DNA from 2 places in the Xanthobacter variabilis genome. Region 1 is predicted to be linked to the other one. Evidence: riboswitches for the same ligand, from Rfam matches in the RefSeq annotation. Region 1 holds a riboswitch; the other holds the start of a gene.
What was found. Region 1 has a riboswitch for S-adenosylmethionine ahead of V5F26_RS12955 (homoserine O-succinyltransferase). Riboswitches for the same ligand answer to the same signal wherever they lie in the genome.
Positions count from the first base shown of each region.

Region 1 (3,401 bases):
CCGCATTCGCCCTTGCCGCCGCGCTGGGCCTGACCGGCCTGTCGGCCGCCGCCCGCGCCGAGGCCATCAAGGTGGCCGTCACCCCCGGCCCCCATGCACAGATCCTGGAGGCAGTGAAGCCCATCGCCGCCAAGAAGGGCCTCGACATCACCATTGTCGAATTCTCCGACTATGTGGTGCCCAATGCCGCCCTGGCAGCCGGGGAGATCCAGGCCAACTCGTTCCAGCACCAACCCTATCTCGATGCCCAGATCGCCGATCGCGGTTACAAGATCAGCCCCGTGGGCTACACGGTGAACTTCCCCATCGGCGTCTATTCCAAGAAGTATAAGAGCTTCGACAACATCCCCGCCGGCGCCAGCATCGCCATTCCCAACGACCCCACCAACGGCGGGCGCGTGCTGCTGCTTCTGGCCGACAAGGGCTATCTCAAGCTCGACCCGAAGGCCGGCGTGAAGGCCTCGGTGGCGGACATCGTGGAGAACCCGAAGAAGTTCAAGTTCGTTGAGATCGACGCCGCCCAGCTCCCCCGCGCCCTGCCCGACGTGGATGCCGCCGGCATCAACACCAACTACGCCAAGGAAGCCGGCCTGGACCCCGTGAAGGACCCCATTTTGCGCGAGGACCCCAAGGGCCCCTATGTGAACGTCATCGCCGTGCGCACCGAGGACAAGGACAAGCCCTGGGTGAAGACACTGGTGGAAAGCTACCAGTCGCCCGAGGTGAAGACCTTCATCCTCGACACCTTCAAGGGCTCGGTGCTGCCGAGCTGGTGAGCCCAGCTCCCGCCGCTTTGACACGAAAACCCGGCGCGCCACCGCGCGCCGGCCCGTCAGGATCCACGCCGCGCAACGATGAACAGCCGCGGAAAGGCCAGCAGCACCTTACCGTCGGCCCGCATGGGATAAGGGCCCACCAGGCGCTGGCGGTATTCCTCCAGGAACTGGGCCTTCTCATCCCCTTCCAGCGGATCGATGAACGGCCGCAGCCCAGTGCCCTTCACCCATTCCACGATCGCCGCCGCACTGGCCAGGGGATGGTTGTAGATGGTGTGCCAGATGTCCACCCGCTGGGCGGAATTGATCAGCAGGTCGTAATAGGCGGTGGGCGGCGGCAGCGTGGTGCGGGCCGCGACGGCATCACGCAGCTTGCGGGCCCAGGGGCCGGTCATCGCCGTCTCACGCATGGCCACGTGGGAGGGCTCGTCCAGATTGTCGGGCATCTGCACCGCCAGCACCCCGCCGGGCGCAAGCAGGGACAGAAGGCGTGGAAAGACCGCCTCATGGTCCGGCACCCATTGCAGCACCGCATTCGCGAAAATGAGATCGGCTGGCCGCGGCAGCGTGAAGGTCGAGGCATCGCCAATCTCGAAACGCGCCCGTGGCAGGCGCTTTCGGGCCGCCTCCAGCATGGCCGGCGATGTGTCGAGCCCCAGCACCTCGGCATCGGGGAAGCGTGCCGCGATCAGCTCCGTGGAGTTGCCCGGACCGCAGCCGAGGTCCACCACGAACGACGCCTGATCCAGCGACACCTGTGCCAGCAGATCCCGCGCCGGGCGGGTGCGCTCGTCCTCGAACTTCAGATACTGCTGGGCATTCCAATCGGCCATGGGGGTCTCCTGAACGGCGGTCGGATACAATAGCATCACCACCTTGCGGAAGGATCACCTCGCAACCGCATGGCGTTTCGCCGTTGCCAAAGGCCCGGTGCAAGAGTAGAGACGACCTCACATCCAGAGTTGGGGCGACGCCCAACACCAACCTGCCGGTCCGGGCAAGGTGGTACTCTCTTCCAGCAGAGAGGATGTGGCCGAGCCGGCAAACCAACGGATCAAGCCACCCAGCGTCAGTTCCGACAGGCCCGAGGACGACGCGATGCCCATCAAGATTCCTGACCTTCTGCCCGCCCGCCGCACGCTGGAGGCCGAGGGCATGATGGTGATGAGCGAAGGCGACGCCATCCGGCAGGACATCCGCCCCCTGCGCATCGCTCTCCTCAACCTGATGCCGGACAAGATCTCCACCGAAGTGCAGATCGCCCGCCTGTTGGGGGCGACGCCGCTACAGGTCGAACTGACGCTCGTGCGCATCACAGAGCACGTCTCCCGCAATACCCCCGAAGACCACATGTCCGCCTTCTACCGCCCCTGGGCGGAGGTGGAGCATGAGCGATTCGATGGCCTCGTGGTCACCGGCGCCCCGGTGGAGCACCTGCCGTTCGGCGAGGTTTCATATTGGGACGAGCTCTCCCGCGTGTTCGACTGGACCCAAACCCATGTGCACCGCACCTTCACCATCTGCTGGGCGGCGCTGGCGGCGGTGCGGCACTTCCACGGCATGCCGAAGCACACCCTGGGGCAGAAGGCGTTCGGGCTCTATCGCCACCGCGTCCTGCAGCCCGCCTCGCCTTTCCTGCGCGGATTTCCGGACACCTTCCGGGTTCCCGTCTCCCGCTGGGCGGAGGCCCGCGCGCGCGACATTCCCGCCGATAGCGGCCTGATCGTGCTGGCCGACTCCCGGGAGACCGGCCTGTGCCTGCTCGACGATCCGCGCCACCGGGCGCTGCACATGTTCAATCACCTGGAATACGACGCGGCCACTCTGGCCAACGAATATTTCCGGGACGCGGCGAAGGAGCCCGGAACGCCCCTTCCAGCCCACTATTTCCCGGACGACAATCCGCAGACACCGCCGGAGAATCGCTGGCGCGGCCACGCGCACCTGCTATTCGCCAACTGGATCAATGAGATGTACCAGAGCACGCCGTTCGAGCTGGAACGCGTCGGGCAGTCGGATGCGTAGGCTTCACCAGCCAGGAGGTTGCGCGGCGGCCCCCCGTTGCGCGGGCTTCAACGAGGCGCCCAGACGTGCAATGCAGCCAAGAAGTATACATTGACAATCCCTGCCTGCCAACCTAGAGTTTTCACGGTAGCCTAATACAAAAGAACTATAAAGTTCTTCCGATCGTAGATAAAGCTGGAGCTGCGGCGCGGGACCCCAATTGGCCATGGATCAAAGCAACGTTCTGGACGAGGTGCCGTTGCAGCGCGCCACGGAGGCGTCTCAATACTGGGTGTGGCAGCTCAACAAGAATTGTGAGTTTTGCTTTTCCTCGTCCGCGGCCCGCCCTCTGCTTGGCCTCGGCGCAGATGATATAATGGGGCGGGAGTATTTCTCCGTTCTGCCCAATAATGGTACGCCCGACTTCGAAAGCATCTTTAGAAGCGCGGTGACTGAAGGCCGGTCCATTGAAAACCTGGTCCACAAGACACAGCATGCGAACGGCTCCACTCGCGTTTTCGAGGTAAGTGGCGCACCGGTACGGCGCGACGACGGTGCGCCTGATGGCTTCTTCGGTGTCAGCACCGACATCACCGCCGAGACCGCGGAGGAAAAGAACCT
Region 1 is NZ_CM195533.1:2,988,608-2,992,008, reverse strand. It holds gene V5F26_RS12965 (MetQ/NlpA family ABC transporter substrate-binding protein) at 1-776, shown strand, start outside; gene tam (trans-aconitate 2-methyltransferase) at 833-1,609, opposite strand; SAM-I-IV-variant riboswitch at 1,724-1,835, shown strand; gene V5F26_RS12955 (homoserine O-succinyltransferase) at 1,875-2,801, shown strand; gene V5F26_RS12950 (sensor domain-containing diguanylate cyclase) at 3,007-3,401, shown strand, end outside.

Region 2 (3,401 bases), 770 kb from region 1:
CCCGCTCAAAGGCTGGATGACGCCAATCACCACATCATCCGCCGCCCGCGCCGCGATGGGCGCGCCCGCCGCGAAAAGTCCCGCTCCGAGAAGGGCCGCCAGAGCTCCGCGCCGGCCCAGGGTTGCCACAGTCATGTTTCCGCCTTTCCGCTCGTTTCCGGCTGAGATGACAGAACGCTACGACCTGTCACGATATTCCGTCAATCATAGCGATATGCGATATTTTGTGCAGCCGCCCAGATGGCTGCATGAAAATTGTATAATATGATGATTATATTATATTTTTTACGCACAAATTTCCGGCAAAAGGTCGCCATTGAGGTGCCGGTATGAAGTGTCGATAAAATCCGACGAGTGGTGTCTTGCGGCGGCGATGCAGCCTTGCGGGCATGGGCCGGAGAATGCTGCAGATGTCGGATATATCCGACGAATAGATGCCGTGGCATCGGCGCAACTTATAAGGGGTCTGTGGCAGTTTCTGCGGTTCGAGGGGGATTCGCGTCGGACAAGGCTGACGACAGTAGTTCCCTCGGGGATCGTTGCTGTCGTGGGGAACGGCACGCGGGCGCTTCGGGCCCGGGGGGCGTGGCCGGGGCGCTGGCTATGGTCGGGAGTGGTGCTGATCTCCGCACGCACCCATACGTCTACCGCCGAGCTCATGCGGCGCGGGGCGAGGGGCCTGTTTCTGTCGTCTGGGAGATGGAGCAGGGGCGGCCCCGCCGTGGGGCATGGCGCGAGCGGCGGATGTCCGTTGCCGTTCCGAGGGCGGCTTCCCACCTCGCAGCGCAGGGGCGTGGCGCGGCCGCTGGGTGGTTTCGCGCGCCGCGGTGCACGGTAACGCGCGCGCCGTCACGCGCACCGGCTGGCTGTCTGCGGCCTGTTCGTCCGGAGGTGCATCCCGCCGCCGTGGCCTTCAGCCCCTCCATGCCCTCTGGCTCGTTGCGGAGTCGCAAGTCACCAGGGGGCCGGAGGGGCTGGTTGCCATGGCTCTGTCAGCGGGGCCGCGCGTCGCCATTGCGGGCGAGCGCGTGCGGCGGGTGCCTCAGATGGCCGTCAGGGCGTTGCGCAGGTCGGCTTCCAGGTCGTCGGGATGCTCCAGGCCCACCGACAGGCGCAACAGGCCGTCGCTGATGCCCATTTCCGCGCGTGCCTCGGGCGTGAAGCGCTGGTGGGTGGTGGTGGCGGGATGGGTGATGAGGCTCTTAGCGTCGCCGAGATTGTTGGAGATGCGGATCACCCTGAGCGCATCCATGAAGCGGAAAGCGCCCTCCTTGCCGCCTTCCACCACGAAGGTCACGAGGGTGCCGCCGCCGCTCATCTGCCGGCGCGCGAGCGCCGCCTGCGGATGGTCGTCGCGGAAGGGATAAAGCGCCTTCTCCACGCCGGGCGCGCCGGCCAGCACGTCCGCCAGCCGCGCCGCGCTCGCCTGCATGCGCTCCACGCGGACGGACAGCGTCTCCAGCCCCTTCAGCATCACCCACGCATTGAAGGGGGAGATGGAAGGGCCGGTCTGGCGCAGGAACACCTGGAGCTCCTCATCGAGGAACTGGCGTGAGCACAGCACCATGCCGCCCAGGCAGCGGCCCTGGCCGTCCACATGCTTGGTGGTGGAATAAACCACCACGTCGGCGCCCAGCTTCAGCGGGTGCTGCAGGAGGGGGGTGGCGAACACATTGTCCACCACCAGCCGCGCGCCCACGGAATGGGCGATCTCGGCCACCGCCGCGATGTCGATGATGTCGAGGGTGGGGTTGGTGGGGCTTTCCAGCAGGCAGGCGCGGGTGTTGGAGCGGATGCCCCGGCGCCAGGCCTCGATGTCGGTGCCGTCCACGAGCGTCACCTCGACGCCGAAGCGCGGCAGCAGCTCTTCCAGGATCCAGCGGCTGGAGCCGAACAGGGCGCGGGCCGCCAGCACATGGTCGCCGGCCTTCACCTGGCAGAGCAGGGCCGCATTCACCGCCGCCATGCCCGATGCGGTGGCGCGCGCCACCTCAGCGCCCTCGATCAGCGCCATGCGCTCCTCGAACATGGAGGTGGTGGGGTTGGCGTAGCGGGAATAGACGAAGCCGGGATCCTCGCCCTTGAAGCGCGCCTCGCAGGCGGCCGCGCTGTCATAGACGAAGCCCTGGGTGAGAAAGAGGGCTTCCGAGGTTTCGCCGAACGGCGAACGGGTGGTGCCCGCATGCACGAGGCGCGTTTCCGGATGAAGCGCGCGCGCCTCCGCGGAACCGAGGAAGCTGGGACGGGGCTGGCCCGTTTCGGACGCCGACGACATGGCTGTCTCCACGGCGGAGGATGTGTTGCGGTCCCACGCTTGCATTTGTCCGCGACTTCACGGCACATGCGCGGCGGCGATCCGCTCATCCCCGGCCTTTTAGCAAGTGCGTTTTTAACGTGGCTGCAAGCCGGCCGGCTCAAATTGACCACGAGCGGGATCACTAATGCCGCCGTCCCCTTGGCGTCAAGGAATTCGTTCGTTAAATCGAACGGGGCGGATGGCAAAGCGGATGTGGGGATGCGCGTGGCCGATGTACTGAAGCCGGGAATCCTTCCCGCCGAAGCCATCTCGGAGCTGAAGGCGAAGGGGCTCATCGCCTGCCGGCATGCTCTTGATGCCGATCAGATCCAGCCGGCCAGCCTGGACCTGCGGCTGGGGCGCAGCGCCTGGCGCGTGCGGGCGAGCTTCCTGCCCGGCGCCGGCGTGAGCGTGAAGGAGCGGCTCGACACGCTGGCCCTTCACAAGCTCGACCTCTCCCAGGGGGCGGTGCTGGAGACGGGCTGCGTCTATCTGGTGGAGCTGTTCGAGCGGCTGAAGCTGCCGGCGGACCTCGCCGCCGCCGCCAATCCCAAGAGCTCCACCGGCCGACTGGACGTGTTCGTGCGCGTCATCACCGACGGGGCGCGGGCGTTCGACACCATTCCGCAGGGTTATCGGGGTCCGCTCTATCTGGAAATCTCGCCGCGCACCTTCCCCATCCTGGTGCGCACCGGCTCGCGTCTGTCGCAGCTGCGGTTCCGGCGCGGCGTGGCGCGGCTCTCGGATCTGGAACTCTTGAGCCTGCAGACCGCCGAATGCCTGGTGGACGCGCCCCAGCCGGATGTGGCCGCGGGCGGCATCGCGCTGGGGGTGGATCTGGCGGGCGAGGCGCTCGGTGGCCTCCAGGGGTTCCGGGCCAAACGCCACACCGGCGTCATCGACGTGGACCAGTCCGGCGCGCTGGACGTGGAGGACTTCTGGGAGCCGATCCGGGTGCGGGGGGACGGGCGCTCGCTCGTGCTCGACCCGGATGCCTTCTACATCCTCGCCTCCCGCGAGGCGGTGCATGTGCCGGCGGACTATGCGGCCGAGATGGTGCCCTTCGACCCGCTGGTAGGCGAGTTCCGCGTGCATTATGCGGGCT
Region 2 is NZ_CM195533.1:2,217,872-2,221,272, forward strand. It holds gene V5F26_RS09600 (ABC transporter substrate-binding protein) at 1-135, opposite strand, end outside; gene V5F26_RS09605 (O-succinylhomoserine sulfhydrylase) at 1,043-2,275, opposite strand; SAM riboswitch at 2,355-2,437, opposite strand; gene V5F26_RS09610 (2'-deoxycytidine 5'-triphosphate deaminase) at 2,516-3,401, shown strand, end outside.
Region 2: it holds a riboswitch for S-adenosylmethionine, as region 1 does, so the genes downstream of both, V5F26_RS09605 (O-succinylhomoserine sulfhydrylase) here and V5F26_RS12955 (homoserine O-succinyltransferase) in region 1, are expected to answer to the same signal.